Linked DNA regions of Aliamphritea hakodatensis. The protein of the gene in region 2 interacts with the protein of the main gene of each other region in a pairwise test. Links are inferred from orthologs where the notes say so. Each region holds a gene or a part of one and is shown on either strand. Other genes may lie near its edges. The genes, in order: PCI15_RS14100 and topA.

Region 1 (12,359 bases), 1.2 Mb from region 2 along the record:
TGGCTGATCGCTGTCGGTTTCAGATCGCTGGATACTGATATGGGTAACCGAGCGGGGCTGTTCACTGCCGTCTACCAGTTGGCTGCTGGTGGCAGAAAGAGCAATGAGCAGGCAGTAATCCTGCGCCGCCTGAATAATCAGGGGGAGCTCGGCGTTTGCCAGCATATCCCGGTTCAGTATCCGGAAGCTGAGGTCCTGTAACGCCAGTTGTCGCGCTTGCAACCGGGGTTGTATAGCCAGCGAATTAAATTGCTCAGCAGGCTGGTCTGCTGCTGGCATAGATTGCATAAATTCGGGCTGATAGTTGACGGTACTGAGGCTTCCGGGAGAAGCATCACCGGTGGTCAGTGCTGAGAACAGCAGGGTGCTGTCGGTCAGGCTGGCGTTCAGTGACAGCAGGTCACCTTTGCGCAGGCTGATCCAGTGGCAGCCTCCGGGATTAAGTTGCAGGGTTTCCTGAGTGTCCGGTTGTGGAAAGCCGGGATACAGGGCGGTGGTGTCCAGCCCGCCCCGTGAAGGTTCCCAGATAAGTGTCGTTGCATCAGCCATGGCAGGGCTCTTGTCATCAGGTTGTGTGGATGATTAATAGCTGCATTTAGTCATTCTGATTAAATGTAACCGGTTACATTTGTATTTAACTTAATCCCGGTTTTGACTCTTTGCAAGCCCTGGGGCTAAAAAACAGGTGAAAATTTATACAGACGGCGGAGCAGACTCTTTATCGGTTTGCCGGTGTAACTGTTACATTTTGCTTTGTCAGCGGGCTGCCTGCGCCGGCTGCCGGGGAGGGGGGGAGGGAGGCCGTTCCGGGGGGAGGGCAGTGAAAAGGCAGAAAAACAGGCCGTGGCGAGGAGGAAATAAAAAAGGATACCCGCGGGTATCCTTCTTAGATCTGATGGCTATTCCGGCCGGTTAGCTGAACTCGGCCCAGATAGGTGCGTGATCTGACGGTTTTTCCATACCGCGGATATCATAGTCGATGTTTGCATCGGTGCAGCGTTCATACAGTGGTTTTGTCACCAGGACTGCATCAATGCGCAGGCCGCGTTTCGGTTCTGCCTCGAAGCCACGGCTGCGGTAATCGAACCAGCTGAACAGGGCATCTTCGGTCGGATGGAGTTTACGGAAGGTGTCCTGCAAGCCCCAGCCCAGCAGGGTGGCCAGCCATTCCCGTTCTTCAGGCTGGAAACTGGCTTTACCTGTTTTCAGCCAGCGTTTGCGATTTGGCTCGCCGATGCCGATATCGATATCTTCACTGGAAATATTCAGGTCACCCATGACGCAGACATTGGCGTCCGGGGAGCAGTGTTCATTCAGGTGGATCTGCAGGTCGGCATAAAATTTACGCTTGGCCGGGTATTTGGTCTCGTGGGCAATATTTTCGCCCTGCGGGAAGTAGCCGTTAAGGACGGTAACGGTTTCGCCGTCGATGTTGTATTCGCCAATAATCATACGGCGCTGAGCGTCTTCATCATCGGTGGCAAAGCCCATCTGAATGCTGACCGGTGGCTGTTTGGAAATCAGGCAAACACCGTAATGGCCTTTCTGGCCATGGAATTCAACGTGGTAACCCAGGTCGGTGATCATCTCTACCGGAAATTCTTCGTTATGTACTTTAATTTCCTGAATGCCGATAACGTCTGGCTGGTGCTTGTCGATGAGGGCTTTGATCTGATGAGGACGTGCACGCAAGCCGTTGATGTTGAAAGAGATGAGTTTCATTGTAATTCCGTAAGGCTGAATCGAAAGGCCCTAAGTTACTCTGCGCACCGCTAAAGATCAATCGCCTGGCACGCGGGTAAACGGGAAGTTTTGTTTATAGCTTTTGGTAATTCTTAAAATGGATGTTTATAAGTGATTGCTATAAGTATTGTTGATTATCTTTATTGGCAGTTAGTCGTCCAAACAGGTAGATTAGCGTCTTTATATGACCGCAGGTTGTCGCGGTTTTGATTGATATTCGCAGCGCAGTACGTGGCGTAACAGAAAAGAGGAATAATTGTGGCAGAGTTTGATTTTGATCTGTTTGTAATTGGTGCCGGTTCAGGCGGTGTACGTGCCGGACGTATGGCAGCTGCCATGGGTGTAAAAGTAGGGATGGCTGAGGACCGCTACATGGGCGGTACCTGTGTCAATGTGGGTTGTGTACCGAAGAAACTGTTTGTTTACGGTTCCCACTACCATGAAGATTTTGAAAATGCAGCGGGCTTCGGCTGGGATGTGAAAGCGAATGGCTTTGACTGGCCGACCCTGCGTGATAACAAGACAAAGGAAATTGAGCGTCTTAACGGTATTTACCGCAACATGCTGAAAAATGCCGGCGTGAACCTTATTGAAGGCCGCGCGCGGATTACCGGTCCGAACGCGGTTGAAGTATCCGGGCAGACCTATACCGCTGAGCGTATTCTGATCGCCACCGGCGGCTGGCCGTTCGTCCCAGAGTTTGAGGGTAGCGAACATGCGATTACATCTAATGAAGTATTCTATCTGGATGAATTTCCGAAACGTGCACTGGTGGTGGGCGGCGGTTACATCGCGGTTGAGTTTGCCGGTATCTTTGCCGGTCTGGGGGCTGAAACATCTCTGATTTACCGCGGTGATATGTTCCTGCGCGGTTTTGACGAAGAAGTACGCCGTTTCACCGCTGAAGAAGTTGCCAAGAAGAATGTTAACCTGCGCTTCAACAACAATATCAGCAAGATTGAAAAACAGGCTGACGGCAGCCTGCTGGCGCATATGACCGATGGCTCGGTTCTGGAAGCGGATACCATTCTGTACGCGACCGGCCGGGTACCTAATGTTACCGATCTGGGTCTGGAAACGGTGAATGTTGAACAGCAGAAGAACGGCGCGATTGTGGTGAACGACAATTTCGAAACCAGCGAGCCGTCAATTTATGCGATCGGTGATGTGATTGACCGGGTGCAACTGACGCCGGTTGCCCTGGCTGAAGGGATGGCGCTGGTGCGTAATCTGTTCGGCGGTCAGGATCAGAAGGTGGACTACAACCTGATTGCTACGGCGGTATTCTGCCAGCCAAATATCGGCACTGTCGGTCTCTCGGAAGAGCAGGCCCGTGAACAGTACACCAATGTGGATGTTTACAAGTCATCTTTCCGGGCGATGAAGCATACGCTGAGTGGCAGTGATGAGAAGACCTTCATGAAGATGCTGGTGGACCGTGATACCGATAAGGTGCTGGGCATTCACATGGTGGGTGCAGATGCCGGTGAAATCATTCAGGGCATGGCGGTCGCGCTGAAAGCCGGTGCGACCAAAGCAGTATTTGACTCTACTATTGGTATTCACCCAACCTCTGCTGAAGAGTTTGTAACCATGCGTGAGCCGGCTAAATAAAAGGCTTTCACCGGGTATAAAAAAACGCGCCGGATGGCGCGTTTTTTTTCGTAAGCAGTCGCAGGGTGGTGGTCAGCCAGCCAGCTGTACCTGATCGCGTCCGTTGGCCTTAGCCTGGTAAAGGGCTGCATCGGCGCGGCTTATGCAGGCTTCCGGGGTTTCACCCGGGATCAGCCCGGCAACGCCGAATGACGATGTAATTGAGCTGATGACTTCGCCGGACTTCTTCTGTTTGATCCGGATCGCTTTGATTTTACCGCGGATGGTTTCGGCCAGTTTAGCCGCCGCAGCGGTATCTTTACCCGGCAACAGGACAGCAAATTCTTCGCCGCCAAAACGGACCGGTAACAGCGGCGGCAGGCACAGCTCTTTAACCATTTTACCCACGTACTGCAGGACTTTGTCGCCCATCAGGTGGCCATAGGTGTCATTAAATTTCTTGAAGTGATCAATGTCGATCATCACCAGCGTGACTTTGGCGTCCTGACTGCTGGCAATCTGGCTGAATTCCATATCGAATACACGGCGGTTGAACAGACCGGTAAGGGCGTCCACGCTGGCATCCTGACGGGATTTCTCCAGCTCCTGCTTGAGGGTGGCAATCTCAGCCTGAGCTTCGTCGATCTTGCTCTGGAACTGTTTGGTGGTTTCGCTCATTGCCTGGGTGTTTGCCGTCAGTTTTTCAATGATTCCGGCAACGTTTTCGTCCTGGTCAATGAAATGGCTGGCCTGTAAAGCCTGCAGGCTGTCTTCCAGAACATCATTGAAGGCTTCGGTATTCTGGATGGTGCTGCTGGCTTCATTTTCCAGGCTGCCCATAACGGCCATCAGAGCGGTCTGCAGGTCTTCAGCGTTATCGATTTCTTCTTTAATGAGGAAATCACGAAACATTTGTTCACTGACAATACTCGGGCAGGTACCGTAAGTTTCCAGCGCCTTGTCCATCTGGGTGTTGAGCCCCGGAATGACGTTGGAAACATAGGCATACCAGAGTGAATAATTCAGCGGGTTGGGCGGGATGCTGTATTTGACCATCAGAGGGATGGCCTGACGGAGGCATTCTGCAGCCTGATTTGGATTATCTGCGAACTTCATACGACCTCTTCTGCGAGTGCAATCGTTATATCAACAAGTACAACAATCAAACATGAACCTGATTTTCTACTCAGTAGTTATCTATCGGCTTGATTTGGCGGAACTTTATAGTTTATTGAAAATAATTAAACAACTGTTTTAAAGCCCGGGTGCGCTATTTTTGTGATCCTCGCATGAGGTGAAGCAATACTGAAATAAGACTATAGGTTAATGTGGGCTGTTTGAACAATTTAAAAATGAATAACTGATACAGAACAGACACTTATCTCTGTCAGGCAGGACTTTAAGTCACTGGGTTGTAAACGTGCTGCAAATCACAGTCCGGTGCTGGGACAGGCTGCCGCTGAAGGGGCCATGGGAGCTGCCGGCGGAGGTTATTCGCTGGCAGCCGGGCGGACTATTCGCCGGTTGAGAGGGTCACTTTGTGCTGAATCGGCTGCAGCGCCTGCTTAAAATCATCCAGTTGCTGAACTTCTATCCGGCCGTGAATAACCAGCTGTTCTTCAAAGAGCCGTTCGTCCACCTGAATGCTGAAGCGGACAATCAGCTGTTCCAGATCACCGGTCAGGTCATAACCGGCACTCAGGCTGATCGTCGACTGGGGAATAACCTCTTCGGTTTCCAGCAGGCGGATACTTTCATTCAGGCTCTGGCCATAAGCCCGGACCAGCCCGCCGGTGCCCAGTTTTACGCCACCAAAGTAACGGGTGACCACGGCGCAGATCTGCCCCATCCCGGAGTGCCGCAGAATGTTAAGCATAGGCTGGCCGGCAGTGCCTTTAGGTTCACCGTCATCACTGCAGTTCCACTGTTGCGGATCTTCAGGATAGCCTGCCACATAGCTCCAGCAGTTATGGTTGGCCTTGGGGTGCTGGCGGCGAATGCTGTCGATAAAGGCGTCTGCTTCTGCCCGGCTATTAACTGGCGCGATATAACAGATAAACCGACTGTGCTTGATAATGATTTCACTGCTTACAGCAGCGCTGGGGCGCAGGTAGGTCTTCATTTCAGTACTTGATCGTTGCTGTCGGTATGGCGTACCAGCAGGTTAAGATGGCCAAACCAGGCGTGTTTGCTCAGTTCAGTGTTCAGTTGCTGTTGCAGGTCTGGCAGGTCGTACGTCACAGTGTCCGGATGATTGAGCTGCAGGTCAATTTCAATGGCGTCGGTGTGATAATGCAGACTGAGGCGGTGAATTTTCAGCTCCGTTGCATCATGCCGGTCCAGAATAGCGAACAGACAGCGGCTGATTTCTACCCGGTTGGGCAGCACCTGGCAATAGTTCTCTGCTTCATCATCATAGGTATCAATATGGAAGATTACGTGCTTTATGTCGGGAAAACGGGCCCGCAGACGGTATACCGCCATATCACCGATAAAATGTCCCTCTGATGCGCTCAGATAGGGCGCTATCTGCAGGTGAACCTCCAGCAGGATATGGCTGGCCATCCGCCGGCTTTTAAAGTTGTGAACACTGAGGATGCCCTCAACCTGCATGATTTCGTCGGTGTAGGCCTGGACATCTTCTTCCGGTAAAGCGGTGTCGAGTAACTCCTGAACACATTTCCAGCTCAGCTCAATGCCTATTTTGGCAACAATAAAGCCCACCAGTATGGCGGCAACTGCATCCAGCCAGGCAAAGCCGCTCATGGCGCCGGCAATGCCCACAAATACGATGATGGATGAAAGGGCGTCTGTACGGCTGTGCCAGGCGTTGGCAATGAGCAGGTCAGACTTCAGCTTTTGTCCGATCGCCAGGGTATAGCGGAAGATCGCTTCTTTGGCGATGACAGATATCGCGGCTACCAGCAGCGTTGGCCACTCAGGAATGAGCAGCTGATTGCCGCTGATCAGGGTGTGCAGGCTGTCATAAGCAATGGCACCGGCCACCAGAATCAGCAGGCCGCCGAGAATAATTGTCCCCAGTGTTTCGAACCGGGCATGACCCCAGGGGTGTTCTTTGTCCGGTTCCTGATGGGAATACTTCAGAATGACGATGACCATAAAGTCGGTCAGCAGATCTGAAAGGGAATGGATGCCGTCAGCGACCAGTGCACTGGAGTGGGCAATGCTGCCTATAACGATCTTCAGGGCACCCAGCAGGGCATCGAGAACAGCGCCGATCAGGGTGATTTTCTGTGCTTCTGATTGCGGGGTCATAATCTGAATAATAGCTGTTATCGGGCAGCTTCGTCTGAATACGGAGGAGGCATACTAATGTGTCTGGCTGACGTGCTCCAGCTTCCGGATCAAAAAGCAGTAAAAAAAATATCAGAAAAGTACGCTTTTCGGGTTGACTTGGCTCTGTCACAGAGCTGACGCGGTTTTGCAATATAGTGTGGGAAAAATACCGCTTTAGTCAGGAAATATCCATTTTGAAGTTTGTAACTTATTGAAAAATATACGCTAAAACATATGGTTAAAAAGTGATCAGTTTGTGTGTATCAGCACGGTTATGGGGCTGTCGGCGGGTTTTTGAATGGCTACCCACAGCGTTATCCACAAGATATGTGAGTAGATCTTTTCAGGCCATGTGCTGCCGGGGTTTGGTGCAGGCTGGGGAAAAAATTTCTCGCCTGTTAAAGGTTTTCTGTGACCCAGGTAAAGGCAGAAAAAACAGGCTGTTATCCGGGTGTTTTTTCAGCCGTTTATACGACTAACGGATAGGCGGCGGTTATATTATCCGGAGCAGCTAAGGCCTATGATGGCGAAAACTTCTGAAACCTGTCTGCAACGGAGTACAGACCTGCCAATGAATAGCCCGGATACAGTTGCCATTTTCCTGCCCCTGGGGCTCTTTGCCGTGATGTTTGCGGTGGGGATGTCACTGTCGGTGAAAGATTTCAGGGTGTTACTGTCCCGGCCGGGCGTACTGGTGCTGGGAGCGCTGTTACAGTTAGTGCTGCTACCTTTGCTGGGTTTAGCTGTTGTGACGTTATTCGCCCTCCCGGCTGTTCTGGCCGCCGGGCTGATGATTGTTACCTTCGCACCGGGAGGCGCCACGTCTAATCTTATGTGTTTGCTGTGCCGGGCGGATACGGCATTGTCGGTCAGTCTGACGGTCATCTCCGGGCTGATTATCCCCTTTACCTTACCGGTGCTGAGTGTGTTTACCCTGCAGCAGTTGCAGCCGGGCGGTGCAGCCATTGATCTTCCGGTGGGGCCGACAATTGCCAAGTTACTGGCAATCGGTGTGTTGCCGGTGATTCTGGGGATGCTGTTACGCCACTGGCAAACTGAATTCTGTATCCGGTCACGGCGCTGGATCAAAGCGGCCGCTGCGCTGATTATGTTGCTGGTGGTGACGGCGCTGACGGTTGCTCAGATGCAGGGGCTGATGCAACTGCTGCCGGTGCTTGCGCCGGCGGTTTTAACCCTGGCGACCGGCGCAATGCTGCTGGCATTTATGGCCGGCAGGTGGTCAGGTGTGGGGACGCCCCGGGCGCTGACGCTGGCCATCGAGACGGGGATCCAGAATGCGGGCACCGGGTTGGTGATAACGGCGGTGATTCTGCAGAACCCGGATATGTCCGCCGCCGTTCTCCTGTATGGCATTCTGATGCAGGTACCGGCCCTTGGGCTGATCATCTGGCGAAATCTGCCGGGGCATTCCGGGCACCGTTCACCGGTGTTGCGTTAGGCTGGGGATTGTTTTTGATTTGCGCCGCGGTGTGTTTTACCGGTATCAGTGGCTGTAAAGTTCTGGCGGTTGGCTGAATTTGCACTAGGGTTATCAGGTCAGGTGCTTTTGCAGGCGCCTGACAGACGGGCTGATGGTGAAGATTGCTGTTTCGAAAACGGCTTCCGGTGATTTTGCAGGTGCAGCGTGAGGATTCCTGTCAAAGCATATTATTGTATAGACCTTAGTGGGAGTATCCGCCTAAGGGATAGTATTTTATTATCCGGTGCCACAAGCTTTTTTGGTCATAATCAGTATAATCAGCGCCACAAATTCCATCCCGGGCGGTAATTCAGCTTCGTTAATAACGAAAGCTGGTTCATTTACCCAGATGGATGCTGCAGCAACTAAACTGCAGAAGCTCTTTACTCAGTGCTGTTGCCGCTGGCTGGATTTCGGTCCTGCTGATTTGTTGCGGTGCAGTGTTGATAGCAGCGTTAATGTCCAGGTTTAAATGGCGGAGATTTATGACCTCGAAAACTGTTGATGTATTACTGGTGGGTGCCGGTGCGATGAGCACCACGTTGGGTGTGCTGCTTAAACAGCTCGATCCTTCCATGAAGATTGCCATGGTAGAGCGTCTTGACCACGTGGCGAATGAAAGTACCGATGCAATGAATAATGCCGGTACGGGCCATGCAGCATACTGTGAGCTGAACTACACAGCGTTGCAGGATGACGGCAGTGTCAGTACTGATAAAGCTTTTAACATTAACGCGTCTTTTGAAGCCAGCCTGCAATTCTGGTCTTATCTGGTTGAGCAGGGGTGCCTGCCTGATCCTGAACAGTTCATCAGCAACGTACCCCATCAGAGCCTGGTGTGGGGTGAAGAGAATGTTGCGTTCCTGCGTAAGCGTTATGCGGCCCTGAGCCAGCGTGCTCAGTTTGCCGATATGGAATATTCCGAAGATCCGGCAGTACTGACTGAGTGGATGCCGCTGGTGATGCAGAGTCGTCCGGTTGATCAACCGGTGGCAGCTACCCGGGTGCGCTACGGTACCGATGTTAACTTCGGCTCTCTGGCCCGTAACATGGTGGATTATCTGCAGAAACAGGATAACTTTGAGTTATTGCTGGGCCATGCGGTTGAAGACCTTTCCCAGTACAGTGACGGCGACTGGCGGGTTGAACTTAAGTCTCTGAAGGGTAAAGAAACTAAGCTGCGGGCTAAGTTTGTCTTCCTGGGGGCTGGCGGCGGTGCGTTACCGCTGCTGCAGAAATCCGGTATCAGTGAAGGTGACGGCTATGGCGGATTCCCGGTAAGTGGTCAGTGGCTGGTCTGTAACAAGCCGGAAATTGTTGAGCAGCACATGGCCAAGGTTTATGGTCAGGCACCGATCGGCGCGCCGCCGATGTCTGTCCCGCATCTGGACAGCCGGGTGATTGACGGTGAGCGGGCGCTGCTGTTCGGGCCTTTTGCCGGTTTTACCACTAAGTTCCTGAAAGAAGGCTCAGTACTGGATATGCCACTGAGTGTTCGGCTGAATAACCTTAAGCCAATGATGTCGGTGGGCGCCAAGAATATGGATCTGACCCGTTATCTGATCAGTGAGGTGATGCAGTCTCACAGTGACCGTGTGGATGCGTTACGCCGTTTCTTCCCGGACGCTAAAGACGAAGACTGGGAGTTGTCTTACGCCGGTCAGCGGGTCCAGATCATCAAGAAAGATGACAAGGGCAAGGGTAAGCTGGAATTTGGTACTGAGGTTATTTCCTCGGCAGATGGCCGGTTGGCTGCGCTGTTGGGGGCGTCTCCGGGGGCATCTACAGCAACTATGACCATGATTGATGTAATCCGTCGCTGTTTCCCTGAGCAGATTGCTACCCCTGAGTGGCAGGCAAAGCTGAAGCAGATGGTTGAGTCATACGGCGAAGATCTGGTAGCGGATGATGAGCTGTTGCGCCGGGTACGTAAGCGTACTCTGTCTGTGCTGAAAATTGATGATCAGTACGGTGCTGAAGAGGCGTAAGTCCTTTTGCTGATGTATTAAAAAAACCGCAGCCAGAGCTGCGGTTTTTTTTCGCCTGCCGTTTTCTTTACGGGGTTATTCAAATACCAGGCGGATGTAGTGGGTAGCTTTGGGTTTAAGCCGGATCTGGCCACTGACCAGATAATCGCTGTTGAGATTGCCTGACTTCATATAATAGGTGCCTTCCGCCAGGATAAGGGCGGCGTTCTTACCCTGCTCCAGCTTGACGGGGCTTTGCAGTTCACCGCTGTCATCAATGGGGAAAAGGTAGGTATTGCAGTTCACCTGACCGCTCTGTGGATGGATACAGTCGCTGAGTATTACCCGGGTATGGGAGGCTGTTTCCGGTGTTTTATCCCGCATCAGAATCGTGCCGTAGTTACGGCGGGTTTTGCTGGGCTGGCTGGGAGAGACCGACTGACGGGCAATGGCCCGGATGTTGATTGCCTGTGTGCCAGCCTGGGCGGAATGCTGCGTGTCTGGCGTTGGCTGCAGGGCGCAGCCAGTTAAAAAGATGCCTGTCAGACAAAGAATGCCCCGGAGAAAGTCTGACCTGTTGCCTGATTGTTGTTGCACCGGTTCTGCCACTGATGTCGTTTTAGAGGGTACATCCGATGCTGAATATGGCTCAGACTGCCGGCCGTACATGAATACTTATCATGACAACCGGATATGCACTTTGCAATAAAAATCAGTGAATTAGCCGACTTCCGGATGAGTAGTCCGTTATCGGGGCTGGCCGCTCAGCTGTCGCTCCGGTGTGCCATATAGCGTTCAATGGTATCTACCACTGCCTGGGTCTGGCTGTCGATTTCCAGATTAATGGCATCGCCGGGCTGAACAGTGCCAAAGGTGGTTACTGACAGGGTTTCGGGAATCAGATAGACATTGAAGCCGGTATCACTGACTTCGCCGACAGTGAGGCTGCAGCCGTTCAGGGCGACAAAGCCTTTTGGCAGGATGTACTTCATAAATTCCGGGGCGACATCAAACCACAGGATACAGTTATCTGCCGGGGTGTCTTTGCTGCGCAGGCTGATCTGGCTGTGAACGTGGCCGGATAACAGATGGCCGCCGATTTCATCGCCAAAGCGTGCCGCCCGTTCAAAGTTCACTTTGGCCCCCTGTTGCAGTGCGCCAAGGTTGGTCACCCGCAGGGTTTCCATAATGAGGTCGAAGTGGACCAGCCGGTCACTGAAACCGGTGATGGTCAGGCAGGTGCCGTTGACGGCGATGCTGGCCCCGGTCTGCAGGTTATCGCAACTGGCCTGCGGCAGTTCCAGGGTGAGCCGCATAAAGTTTTCCTGCCGCTCCAGTTGGGTGACGGTGGCGATGCCTTGTACGATACCTGTAAACATAAATGTCTCTCATTTGTGGGCAGCCGGCTGCCGGGGATTAAGCTGTCATCACGTTAAACGTGTTAGCTGAGATCTTTATATAGAGATCCACAGAATGGATTTCAAGGTATAAGATGGTAAAGAGCCTGTGTACTTTTTACAGGCGCAGATGCCGAAAGAAGGGATGGGGTAACCGTATGCATATTCTGATGAGTGGCGGAACAGGGTTTATTGGTCAGGCGCTGGTGCCGGTACTGCTGGCCGAAGGCCATTCGCTGACACTCTGGGTTCGCTCAGAAGCAAAGTTGCGGCGCTTATATGGAGACAGTGTCAGTGGTGTCGCTTCACTGGATCTTCTTGGGGATGATGTGCATATTGATGCGGTTATTAATCTGGCGGGGGAAGGCATTGCCGATGCCCGCTGGTCTGAGTCACGTAAGCAGCTGCTGCTGAACAGCCGACTTGGGGTGACGGACGCGCTGGTCGCACTGATTGAGCGCCTGCAGAATAAGCCGGCGGTTTTGCTCAGTGGTTCCGCTATCGGTTATTACGGCAGTCAGCCGTCTGACCGGGTGTTAACTGAAGACGCAGAACCCCATGATGAATTTGCCCACGAGCTGTGCCGGCGCTGGGAAGAGAGTGCCCTGCGGGCTGAAGCGTCCGGCGTAAGAGTGTGCCTGCTGCGTACAGGGATTGTGCTGGGTAACGGCGGCGCGCTGGCTAAAATGCTGCCACCGTTCCGGTTCGGGCTGGGCGGGCGGATTGCTTCCGGTGAGCAGGCGATGTCATGGATTCACCTTCAGGATGAGCTGGCGATTATTGTTTTTCTGCTTAAACATCCGGAATGTTCCGGTGCCTATAACCTGACGGCTCCCGGTGCCGTCAGTAATGCTGAGTTCACTGCTGAGCTGGGTCGGGCTT
Region 2 (12,552 bases):
CAGACAGCAGGGCTGCCGACAAACCGTCTTTCTGCAGGCGCTCAGCCAGCCGGCGGGTTTCGTCACGGCGGTTACCAAACACAATTACCCGCTCCAGCTGATTGGCCCGCATAAAGTTACGAAGAAGGGTATATTTCTCCTGACGGGAAACCAGATAGACCTGCTGAGTGACAGAATCTGTACTTCTTTTTTCCGGTTCAATTTCAATCACCTGCGCATCGACCGTCCACTGCTTGGCAAGGTTCATAATGTCGTCAGTAAAGGTCGCACTGTACAACAGCGTCTGCCTGTCGCCTTTGCGCGGCGTATGACGGATGATAGTGCGGACATCAGGAATAAAGCCCATGCTAAGCATCCGGTCGGCCTCATCCAGAACCATCACCTCAACATCCCCCAGATCCACATCAGAACTGCGCACAAAATCGATCAGACGGCCGGGAGTAGCAACCAGAATATCCACCGGACGGGCTGCCAGCTGTTTACGCTGTTTGTCGTAATCCATTCCGCCCACCAGCGAAACAACACTCAGATCACAGTATTTGGACAACTGTTCAGCATCCGAAGCGATCTGCAAGGTTAATTCACGGGTCGGTGCAATGATCAGCGCCCGCGGAACACCCCGGGCACGCTTATGCTCAAGCGGAAAGTCAATCAGGTCAGTAATAATACTGATCAGAAACGCGGCGGTTTTACCCGTGCCTGTCTGCGCCTTGCCGATCATATCGTTACCGGCCAGAGACTGGTTCAGCGTTGCCGCCTGAATGGCAGAACAGTACTTAAACTCAAGATCAGCAATGGCATGCATCACATCATCTGGCAAATTAAAGTCGTGAAAACGCTGTTTACCCTCCTCAGGCTCCACCTGAAACTGATCCACAGACCACGAAACCGGTGGCTTCGCCTTTGGCTGCCGCGGTTTGGATTTTACCTTTGGCTTTGACTTTGTTTTGGCTTCAGTCGACTTTTCCTGAGACGTAACGGCTGCAGCCTGCGGCTGTGCCTCTGCTGATTCCGGTGACTTATTCACCTTACGAAACAAATTTTTTATCAAGTTAGTACCTATGTATTCAAATACTTATATTATTCCGCCGGCTATGCTGCATACTCTTCACTTTCTCTTTTCCACTTAAGAAGCGCATACCTTACAAAGCCCGGAACTCATCGAAAGACGTTACCGTCAGGCATTAGCCAACGGTACGCCGAAAAGGCGGCAAGGCATCTAATAATTGCCGCCCATAGCGCCGGCTTACTACTCGCCGGTCCAGCAGAACGATTCTGCCGGTATCCTGTTCGGTCCGTAATAACCGGCCGGCGGCCTGCGTCAGGCGCACCGAAGCCATCGGAACAGACCACTCCATAAAGGCATTACCGCCTTTGTTTTCAATCCATTCTGCCATGGTCGCATCAACGGGGTCATCCGGCACACTGAACGGCAGCTTGGTGATGATAACCTCCGTCAGGTACTTCCCTGGCAGATCAACCCCCTCAGTGAAGGAGGCCAAACCAAAAATAATACTGCCCTCACCGTCATCAATACGGCTGCGATGACGCTTCAGTATTTCATTTTTACTGTAATCACCCTGTGACAGCACACTATTGTTGAGCTTTTCGTCCAGCGAGGCAAGCACTGTGCGCATTTGGCGCCAGGAAGTAAATAACACCAGCGTAGCCGCTTTACTGTCGAGCTCACTGTTCAGGAAGTCACACACCGCCTGGGTATGTGCGTCCGGATCACTGGCCTCGGCATTCATCGCCGGGATATAAAGCTCAGCCGCATTATAATGATCAAACGGGCTCAGCAAACTATGACTCGGGGTGTCAGGCGGCAGCCCCAGATCATCAAGCACCCGGTCAAATCGCCCCAGTGCTGTCAGGGTCGCGGATGTAACAACAGCAGCAAAACAGTTTTGCCACAAATGCTGTTGCAGCATATGCGCAGCAGACACCGGTGCACTGTGAAATTCAAAATCCTGACCGATACCCGACTCTACCAGATTGACCCAGCGGGCTGTGGGGCTTTCTTTCAGCTCATCAGCCCGGAAAAAACTTTTCGACAGACCGGTAATGGACTGAAAGCGCGACACCATAAGCCCAAGCCTCGGATACCACTGCTCAGCCAGTTGTTTATCAATGTCACCCACCTCACCGTCCAGCGCCTCACGGAAAAGGTCCAGTAACATTTCATGACGGGTTAACAGCCGGGCAGCCAGATGCTCAGAATCTTTGAACATCAGCCTTAACTCTTCAGGGACTTCACCACCGGCAAAGCGGTAACGGTCACGTATCCGGCCATTTTCAGCATTGACCATCAGCGGCTTCACCAGCTCATGGATCTGTTCAAGCAGAATTTTTAAATCTTCGCCAGGACGTAACGTTTGCTCAACATACTGAGACATCACACCCGGATGACCGAGCTGTTCCAGCATCTGAGCATGTTGCTTGGGAAGGGTATTGAGCCAGCGCGACGATGACTTGATCCGCAAACTGAACGCAAAATGATTACTGGCCTTGGGCGCCAGATGATGCCCCTCATCGAAAATATATATCGCTTCACCGGGATCAGGCAGGATAGCCCCGCCCCCCAGAGAGAGATCCGCCAGAACAATATCGTGATTAGCAATCACGCATTCAACCTGATCCAGATCCCGCCGTGCCTTAAAAAAGCTGCAGGCACTGAAGTTGGTACAGCGGCGGTTAGTACACTGTAAATGGTCACTGGTTAAGGGTCCCCAGCGGGCATCTTCGATCTCTTCGGTAAGATTATCCCGGTCACCGTCCCAGCGGCCCGACGCGTACTCATTAAGCAGGTGCTTGTAAAAAGTCTCCGTTTCCGGGTCCAGCCGCATCGCCTGTTCATCTTCATACAGTGCGATCTGACCGGTTGAAGCACTTGAATCCAGGTGTTGCTCAACCTTGTTAATACAAAGATAGCGGCCCCGCCCTTTTGCAAGGGTAAAACTCATCGACAATTCAGTATGTTCAAGTACTTCAGGCAAATCTTTGTGCAGTAACTGTTCCTGAAGGGCCACGGTGGCGGTAGACAGAATAATCTTCTTCTTTAAAGCCTTGGCAACCGGAATTGCCGCCAGCAAATAGCCGATCGTTTTGCCCGTCCCGGTTCCCGCCTCTACAACACAGACGTGATTTTCCCCCAGGCGCTGAGCTTTATCGTCAACAGGGATATTACCAATGACTTTAGCCACTTCTGCGATCATCCGCTTCTGACCGGCACGGGCTTTTAAGCCACGGCTGGCTAAAAACTTACTGTAAGCAGTCTGTATCTGTTTTTTAAGATCGTCGGTCAGCACGTCAATCAATCCGTCTGTATGAATGGCGGCCATTCTATCAATAACACTGGATATATAAACATAAAAAATGTTTACAAAAGCAAAATACTGTATATAGTTACAGGCACTGGATAAAAACACAGAGATCATCATGAAACTAACACAACGACAAACCGATGTTCTTGAATGTATAAAACATTACATTGCAACCACCGGCTATCCGCCAACCCGTGCAGACATTGCCCGGGAACTGGGGTTTAAATCTGCTAATGCTGCAGAAGAACACCTCAAGGCGCTGGCGCGTAAAGGCGCAATCGAAATGATACCTGGCACATCACGGGGTATCCGTATTCCCGACCTTGAACAGGAAGCTGCAGGCCTGCCTGTCGTCGGACAGGTCGCCGCAGGTAACCCGATACTGGCTCAGCAACACGTTGAAGACCGCTGCACCATTGCTGCAGACTTCTTTCACCCGCCAGCGGACTATCTCCTGCGGGTACGGGGCACCAGCATGAAGAATGTTGGCATTATGGACGGTGACCTGCTTGCCGTACATCAGTGCAAACAGGCAAAAAACGGAGAAATCGTTGTCGCCCGTATCGAAGATGACGTTACCGTTAAACGCTTCAGAAAAGATGGCAACTTAGTGTACCTGATTGCTGAAAACGAAGAATTTGACCCGATTGTGATCAACCTGGAAGAACAGGAATTGTCTATTGAAGGCCTTGGCGTAGGCGTGATTAGAAGAGGATAACGACATGATGCAGGCAGAACTGGTAACTCAACCCACTCAGAACGCGAATATTCCCCTGATTCGCCCTTCTGACAGCATGTTAACTGAACAGGTATCTCAGCCGATGCCCGCTCTTGCTGGCAAAATCACTGAAATTGTTATGCAAAACAATGATTTTGATCAGTTAACGATGTTACTGCCTTTGCTTGCTCAGTTAAGCCGCGACGATCGCTGGTTTGCCTGGATTGCACCGCCAAGCAGCCTGCCCAAAGCACTGCTTTCGGCTGCCGGCATTGATCTTAACAAGATCATGCTGTTACAACCCGACGCCAGCCACACAACTTATGATCTGGCATGCCAGGCCCTGAAAGCAGGCACCTGCCACGCGGTAATCACCTGGCCCGGAATGCTCAGCAATGAGCAACTAAACGGCCTGGAAAATGCAGCTGAACACGGCGCCAGCCACGGCATTGTGATCCGGGACCGCATAGCCTCATAAAACAGTTTTTATCCGCCATAAAAAAAGCGCCCTGTGGCGCTTTTTTTATGATCGTTAACTGCTCAGTGCAAAACCGGCGGTTTCTCATCTTCCGCACTTTTAAGCTCCTGTGCTTCAGCAGCCTTATTCTGTATTTCTGCAGCCATGTGAATGCCGGCACTCAGCATCACCTTCGCCACATCAAGATGCTGATCCTGCAGGCGCTTTTTCATATCATCCGAGAAGCTGACCCGCATCACAGGCACATCATCGGACTCCATTTCACGCAGTACAACTTCACCACTCTCAAGCTCAACAATTTCCAGAAACAACTCAGCCATCAATAAAACTCTATCTTAAAAAATGAATTACCATTCCTGAGATACAGCGCGTAAGCGCTGTATAACTGAAGACAATGCTTCCAGCCACAATGTGAGACTGGATTGCCGGTCATCATCAGTCAGCATCGTTAAACTGATCTCAGAATGATGCACTACACCGGTTTCATGACTGTCTCCACCCAAAGCAGAAAGCTGTACAAATGTCCGTTGCATCTGCGCCAGCCAGGAGGCGATTTCTGTTTCAAGCATCGCCAGCTCCTGCAGTTCCGGTGATACAAAGTCCGCAGAACATCCTTCAAGTAAGACAACAGCACTGCCTGTATCAGCTGATAACGGGACATTCTGGGCCTCTGCCAATTCACGCAGAAATGACCGGTAAGCCTGTATCAGATGAAATACAACAGACTCATACTGTGCCTGCCGCGCAGGCTCTGACTCACCGTCAGCCAGCGCGCTATATTGCTGCAACTGCAGTTTTGCAAAATACAGTCGCTGATTTGTCAGACTCAAACCACTCAGAGACATACAGGTACCTGCCAAAAAAAAGAAATACTACACATCAATGGCCACAGCAAAAGCCGTGGCCATCAACCCTAAGTGTAGACCCTTACTTCTTAGCTTTCGCTTTAGCCTTTGGCTTTGCCTTCGCGGCTTCAACTACCCAGCTATTACCCTGATAAAAAGCCCGCCAGCCCGTCGCCTTACCCTCTACTTCAGTCATCACATACTGCTCTTTGGTTTTCCGGCTGTAACGGACAATACTCGGGTTACCCTCATCATCCTGAACCGGTGCACTGAACAGGAAGCTGTACTTCGGATCAATTTCTTTCTGGTGCGGCAACAACTCACTGATCTTTGGCGCGCGGGTTTCCCGTTTCCGCGGGAACTGGCTGGCAGCCAGGAACAAACCGGACGCGCCGTCACGCAATACGTAGGTGTCCTCAACCTTGTCACAGGCCAGCTCAGGCATAGGTACCGGGTCCATCTTCGGCGGTGCAGCTTCACCACTCTTCAGCAGTTTACGGGTATTTTTACAGCCCTCAGCGGTACAGCCAAAGAACTTACCGAACCGACCGGTTTTCAGCTGCATTTCCGCGCCACATTTATCACAGTCGATAACCGGGCCGTCATAGCCTTTAATCTTGTAGCTGCCTTTTTCGACCTCAAAGCCACTGCAATCCGGGTTATTGCCGCAGATATGCAATTTACGCTGCTCATCAATCAGATAGCTGTCCATTGCCGTATCACAAATCTTGCAACGGTGTTTATTAATCAGAATGCGGGATTCTTCTTCATCATCACCGTCAACACTGACGACTTCATCGCCGTGAATCAGATTCATTGTCGACTTACAGCGCTCTTTTGGTGGCAGCGCATAGCCGGAACAGCCTAAAAAGACCCCGGTAGTACCTGTCCGGATCATCATTTCACGGCCGCAGGTCGTACACGGAATATCAGTTGCAGTCGGCGAGTTAGGCCGCATGCCGCCTTCAGGTTGCTGAGCAATTTCCAAACGGTTTACAAAACCGTTGTAAAACTGATTCAGCAATACCTTCCAATCCGCTTCGCCACTGGCAATATCATCCAGCGCTTCTTCCATACGGGCTGTGAAACTGTAATCCATCAGATCAGTAAAGTTCTCTACCAGCCGCTCAGTAACAATGTCACCCATCTTCTGGGCATAAAAACGACGATTCTGTGACTCAACGTAACCACGGTCCTGTATGGTCGAAATAATAGGCACATAGGTCGATGGGCGGCCAATACCGCGCTTCTCAAGTTCTTTCACCAGCGACGCTTCAGTATATCGTGGCGAGGGTTTAGTGAAGTGCTGTTTGGGTTCAATCTTTTCCAGCTTCAGGGTGTCACCCTGCTGTACGTCCGGCAAAATAATATCGTCATCTGCTTTTGCTTTTGACAGCACCCGGGTATAGCCGTCAAAGCGCAGGATCCGGCCCTTTGTAGACAGTTCAAACTCACCGGCCTTAACCGTAATGCGTGTACTGGTGTACAGCGCAGGCATCATCTGACATGCAATAAACTGACGACGGATAAGCTCATAGAGGCGCTCAGCATCCCGCTCCATGCTTTTCAGGGATGTAGCCTCAACCGTCACATCCGAAGGACGAATCGCTTCGTGTGCTTCCTGCGCGCCTTCTTTACTGCTATAACGGTTCGGTGCCTCAGGTAAATACTTATCACCGTAGCTGTCCTGAATATAATCCCGGCAGGCAGCAACAGCCTCAGTACTCAGATTGGTCGAGTCCGTACGCATATAAGTGATGTAGCCCGCCTCATAGAGTCGCTGAGCCATCATCATGGTTTTCTTTACACCAAAATTCAGCCGCGTACTCGCCGCCTGCTGTAATGTCGAAGTGATAAACGGTGCAGAAGGTTTACTGCTGGTTGGCCGGTCCTGACGCTGAGCAACTTCCAGCGGTGACTGGCCGATCAGCGCCTTATACTGATCGCTCTCTGTCTCACTGGTCGGCCGGTAAGCTTTGTCCTGATATTTATTAACCTGCAGACGCAGGGCCTCTTTCGCCCCGGAACTTGCATCAAGATGCATCTCCCAGAACTCTTCCGGAATAAAACTGCGGATTTCCTGCTCGCGCTCAACCACCAGGCGCACTACCACCGACTGTACACGTCCGGCAGACAGACCACGGGCAACCTTCTCCCACAGCAGTGGCGAGACCATATACCCCACAACCCGGTCCAGAAAACGCCGCGCCTGCTGAGCATTTACCCGGCTCATATCCAGCTCGCTTGGCTGCTTAAACGCTTCCTGAATGGATTTTTTGGTAATCTCGTTAAATACCACCCGGCGGTAACGGTCATCTTCTCCGCCAATCGCTTCACGCAAGTGCCACGCAATCGCTTCACCCTCTCGGTCCAAATCGGTCGCGAGATAGATGGTGTCAGCATTTTTCGCCAGACGTTTCAGTTCGTCTACAACTTTTTCTTTGCCCGGCAATATCTCATATTGCGCCAGCCAGTCCTTTTCCGGATCCACCCCCATGCGCGCAATCAATTGGGTTTTAGCCTTTTTAGCTTTATGTTTCACCTTTTCTTCAGGTGACATTTTACGGGTAAGTGCGGCCTGTCTGGCCCGCTCTTTGGGATCAGATTTAGACGCACTCGCTGAACCGCTGGTAGGCAAATCACGTATATGCCCCACACTGGATTTAACGACAAAATCGTTACCTAAATATTTGTTAATCGTCTTGGCTTTCGCCGGAGACTCCACAATAACGAGGGACTTACCCATATACAAAAATCCTTAGAGGATATAATCAGCAACTCAAATCAGCGTGCATATATAATGTCTCAAACCTAAAGGGTCAAGCTTCTGATTAAAATTACAGGTTCAATTATTAAAATCTATTTCAACAGGGTATATGCCAGATCATGATTTGGCAGGTACAATAGCGACACTCTTTATTCGCATATAATTACAACTACCTGAGAATATGCTTCAAGACAACCTGATTATCTTACTGACTGTTGCCTCAATTGGTTTTGTTGCCATTTGTATCAACCACTTTATCGCCTCCCGGGAGCAGCGTGAAGAAGCCCGTATCAAGCGCCTGAGAGAGCTGCGCCGTAAATCTGAGCTGGCGCTGAACACGATTACCGTACTGCGGGAAGCCAGCTGCCGTAAAGAAATTATCGATAAGCTTAGCCTGTTCGTCACTCACATGATCGAAGAAATTTCCCGGCTGGCACCGGATTCTGACCTGCTGGCAGAAATCAGCAACCTTAAAGATACCAACGACAACACTCAGGTCGCACCCGGAAACTTCAGCAGTGACAAAGCCCTGAAACGGGCCCAGTTATTTATCAGTCATGCTGAACAGATTTTTGTTGAAATGGCAAAAATGCGCATGCTGACCCCCACGCAGGTACGCCATTATCAGCACGATTTGTACTGGCTGCATGTCTGCGTGTTTGCGGATGCCCACATTCAGCAGGGCAATGATTATCTGGAGCAGGAGGATCATCTGATTGCCCTGTCTCACTTTAAACACGCCAAAGCCATCATAACCAAGACCAGCGTACCCCAGAAAAAGAAAAAAGACCGCCTGGAAAAACTCGATAAATTTATCACTGCGGCCCGTAACCCACCGGAAACAACTAAAAACCCAAGTGAAGTCTCCGGCTAACCCTCAAAAGCAAAACGGGGTACGGTTTTGCCATCAACTGTCACCGTTTCTGTAAACATTCCATACGGGCGTACCCACAGGGATTCATCGCCATAACACTGCCGGTAGACCACCAGATATTCTTCTGTTTCAGAATGCCGGGCAACACTGATAACTTCGTATTCCGCCCCTTTATAGTGACGATACTTACCGGGCTGTAACGTGACTGACTCTGACATTAAAATTTTTCCTCAGTAACTGATTTCATTGCATCCTGAATACGGTCCAGGTCTTCTAACTCACCACGCTCATCCCAGAACACACTCAGGTGCACCGGGTCGGATTCAATGGCAACAACACCTTCGGGCAAACGCGCAATCAGCTCCAGCAACAGACCTAACTGACCGGCCGACAACTGACGCTCACCTTCTCCCCAACACCAGCCTTCAGGTAACCCCTCCGCTGCCAGCGCCGTTTGTTTATATACCTGCCAGTGTACAAACGTTTCACGCTCCTGACGGGAAATATTTGTCCGGGGCAAGCGGTAAACCGGCGAATTGAAACTTTCCTGCTCAACCTGTCCACTGGCCCGTGGCGGATTCACCTTTGCCACCTGAACATTAAAACCTTTTCGCATTGCCAACTGCCGCAGCTGCGCCTGAAAACGTTGCCGCTGACTTGGCATGACCCACATCATCGAGCCCACCAGCGACATCATGACGAGGATAATAATCGCCCATTTCATTATCTGCACTCTCCTTAAAAAAGCTACAAAAAACCGCCTAGATATTTGACATCTCTCATGTTTTACAATATTTCTCTTATGCTATTCTGAGATACAGGAAACAACAGGGAATCAAAACATATGAGCATTTATAACCATATTCTGCTTGCTGTAGACCTGTCTGAAGCATCCCACCAACTGGTGGAAAAAGTACGCATCATTGCGCAAAGCTGCCAATCTGATCTGTCACTGATCCATGTGATAGAGCCCCTGAGTTTTGCCTACGGTGGCGACGTCCCCATGGACCTCACCGCTATCCAGGAACAATTGGATGAGCACGCTCAGGAAAAAATCCGTAAATTCAGCGCGGCCCTGGACTATCCCATCAAGCATCAGCATATCGTCAGCGGCCATACAGAGAGTGAAATTCACCGTATAGCCGAAGAAACAAACTGCGACCTGATTGTTGTCGGTAGCCATGGCCGTCAGGGCCTTGCATTGCTGCTGGGCTCCACCGCAAACGGCGTCCTGCACGGCGCTAACTGTGACGTCCTGGCCATCCGGCTGGCTGAGGAAGAGTAACGCTCAGTAATGCAGGGCTGAATCAGCCCTGCATTGCTTCAAGCTCAACCCAGCGCTCCATTAAACGCTCGACTTCAGCTTCCTGCTGCTGCAACGCCTCAAGCGTTTTAGCCACTTCATCACGGTCACCGCTATAAAAATCACCGGCACTGGAGACTTCATGCAACCGTGCCAGCTCTGCTTCTGCAAGCTCAAGCTGTTCCGGTAACTGATCAAGCTCGCGCTGTAACTTATAGCTGAGTTTTTTCTGCTTTTCTGCCGGCGGTTTAGCCACCTCTGCCGGCGCTTCTTCAACCGTCTTTTGCGGAACAGGCTGTTGCTTCGCAGGATCAGGTCGCTGTCGCAACCAGTCCTGATACCCACCGACATATTCCTGGATATGGCCGTTGCCTTCAAACACCAGTGTTGAAGTAACTACATTATCCAGAAACGCACGGTCGTGACTCACCAGCAGTAATGTGCCACTGAAATCCATGAGAATTTCTTCAAGCAGTTCAAGGGTTTCAATATCCAGATCGTTGGTCGGCTCATCAAGTACCAGCAGGTTAGCCGGCTGAGAAAACAGCTTCGCCAGCATGACCCGGTTACACTCGCCCCCTGACAGCGCTTTAACCGGCGTTCTGGCACGTTCAGGGGTGAACAGAAAGTCCCCCAGGTAACTGATAATGTGACGGGACTTACCATTAATGGTAATGCTCTCCCGCCCTTCAGAAATATTATCAATAATGGTTTGTTCCGGCTTAAGCTGCCCACGCAGCTGGTCAAAGTAAGCAACTTCAAGATTTGAGCCCTGACGTACTTCACCGCTGTCCGGTGTCAGCTCACCCAACAGGATTTTCAGCAATGTACTCTTGCCCACACCATTCGGGCCGATTAAACCTATACGGTCCCCACGCTGCATCCGGACGGAGAAATCCTTAACCACGGGTGCACCTTTGAAGCTCTGGCACACATCTGAAACCTCAACCACCAGCTTGCCTGAACGGTCCGCCTGTTCCAGATTAAACTTCGCTTTACCCTGCCGGTTACGCCGTTCAGAACGTTCGACACGCAGCGCTTTCAGGGCGCGTACCCGACCTTCGTTACGGGTCCGGCGCGCTTTAATTCCCTGACGGATCCATTTTTCTTCTTCCGCCAGTTTTTTATCAAACAGCGCGTTGTGGCGGGCTTCTTCTTCCAGCAGCTTTTCTTTCTGATCAAGATACGCCTGATAACTGCCCGGGAAAGAGGTCAGTGTGCCCCGGTCCAGCTCAATAATCCGGGTTGCCAGACGCTCCACCAGCGAACGGTCGTGCGAGATAAACAACACACCGCCTTTAAACTCAAGCAACTGTTTTTCAAGCCACTCGATGGTTTCAATATCCAGGTGGTTGGTCGGCTCATCCAGCAACAGCAAATCCGGCGACTGCACCAGCGCAGCACCCAGTGCCGCCCGGCGGCGCCATCCGCCAGACAGGGAAGACATCAGCACATCGCCATCCAGCCCCAGCCGCTCCAGAATCTGCTCAATGCGCAGCTCGAGCTGCCAGCCATCCACTTCTTCAATCTGATGCTGCAGACGGGTCATTTCATTCATTGCTGCATCATCAAACTGACCGGCCAGCTCGTGATAACGTAAAACCAGCTGATAGGCATCACCCAGACCTTCAGCAATGACATCCCGTACCTTTCGTTCATCCGCGGCAGGCAGCGCCTGAGGTAATTCAGCAATAACTGCACCGCCGTCCTGCCACAGCTCTCCGTCGTCGGTCGCCTGATGACGGGCAATCACTTTCAGCAAGGTTGACTTACCGGCACCATTTAGCCCGACCAGTGCAACCCGCTCGCCTCTCTCCAGCTGGAAATCCACCTGATCAAGTAAATGTTTATCACCAAAGGCAACGGAAACTTTTTCTAGTCTGATTAACGCCATTAATCGTCCACCTGTATAAAATCAGGCGCCTATTCTACTGAAAAAAATAAATTAAACATCCCTGCAGTGTGCTCATAAACTGCTATATTAGCGACCTCAGAGAAAAGGACATCCAGTGTTGCTACAACACGTCGCTTGCATCTTACAGGGGCTTCGTAGACACTCGATACATCGTTATATTATCGGCAAGGATTGTTAACCATGCTGGCCAGGCAAAAGTTTTATCGCAATCATTTTTTCAGTGTAATTGGTCTGAGTTTAGGGCTGTTCTGTAGCCAAGTCTCCGCCACAACCCTCGACCAGCAACGTCAGCTATATCAAGATGCCAAGCAATCCATCAAAGCATCCGA

Evidence for each region.
Region 1: the proteins of topA (region 2) and PCI15_RS14100 interact in binary tests that used the Escherichia coli proteins (3 or more experiments, as listed by UniProt). The link is inferred for Aliamphritea hakodatensis from one-to-one orthologs.

Annotation. Positions count from the first base shown.
Region 1 is NZ_AP025281.1:3,050,299-3,062,657, reverse strand. The notes cover bases 3,655-6,647. They hold PCI15_RS14100 (YigZ family protein), read right to left. Parts: upstream 5,459-6,647; coding sequence 4,850-5,458; downstream 3,655-4,849. Other genes in these bases: PCI15_RS14095 (cation diffusion facilitator family transporter), read right to left, coding at 5,455-6,612; PCI15_RS14105 (GGDEF domain-containing protein), read right to left, coding at 3,655-4,452. Outside these bases: PCI15_RS14120 (DUF1989 domain-containing protein), read right to left, coding at 1-549; xthA (exodeoxyribonuclease III), read right to left, coding at 913-1,722; gorA (glutathione-disulfide reductase), read left to right, coding at 2,002-3,357; more of PCI15_RS14105, read right to left, coding at 3,430-3,654; PCI15_RS14090 (bile acid:sodium symporter family protein), read left to right, coding at 7,154-8,092; mqo (malate dehydrogenase (quinone)), read left to right, coding at 8,599-10,101; PCI15_RS14080 (hypothetical protein), read right to left, coding at 10,177-10,677; PCI15_RS14075 (riboflavin synthase subunit alpha), read right to left, coding at 10,845-11,459; PCI15_RS14070 (TIGR01777 family oxidoreductase), read left to right, coding at 11,636-12,359.
Region 2 is NZ_AP025281.1:1,890,398-1,902,949, reverse strand. What follows is about bases 5,247-8,432. They hold topA (type I DNA topoisomerase), read right to left. Parts: upstream 8,111-8,432; coding sequence 5,447-8,110; downstream 5,247-5,446. Other genes in these bases: PCI15_RS08630 (DNA topoisomerase I), read left to right, coding at 8,313-8,432; PCI15_RS08640 (DUF6586 family protein), read right to left, coding at 5,247-5,364. Also shown: ATP-dependent RNA helicase RhlB, read right to left, coding at 1-877; ATP-dependent DNA helicase DinG, read right to left, coding at 1,185-3,341; transcriptional repressor LexA, read left to right, coding at 3,439-4,041; PCI15_RS08650 (cell division inhibitor SulA), read left to right, coding at 4,046-4,519; PCI15_RS08645 (hypothetical protein), read right to left, coding at 4,582-4,839; more of PCI15_RS08640, read right to left, coding at 4,867-5,246; more of PCI15_RS08630, read left to right, coding at 8,433-9,005; PCI15_RS08625 (DUF1653 domain-containing protein), read right to left, coding at 9,002-9,223; PCI15_RS08620 (hypothetical protein), read right to left, coding at 9,223-9,729; PCI15_RS08615 (universal stress protein), read left to right, coding at 9,850-10,290; PCI15_RS08610 (ATP-binding cassette domain-containing protein), read right to left, coding at 10,313-12,202; PCI15_RS08605 (transglycosylase SLT domain-containing protein), read left to right, coding at 12,404-12,552. UniProt on the Escherichia coli protein: Releases the supercoiling and torsional tension of DNA, which is introduced during the DNA replication and transcription, by transiently cleaving and rejoining one strand of the DNA duplex.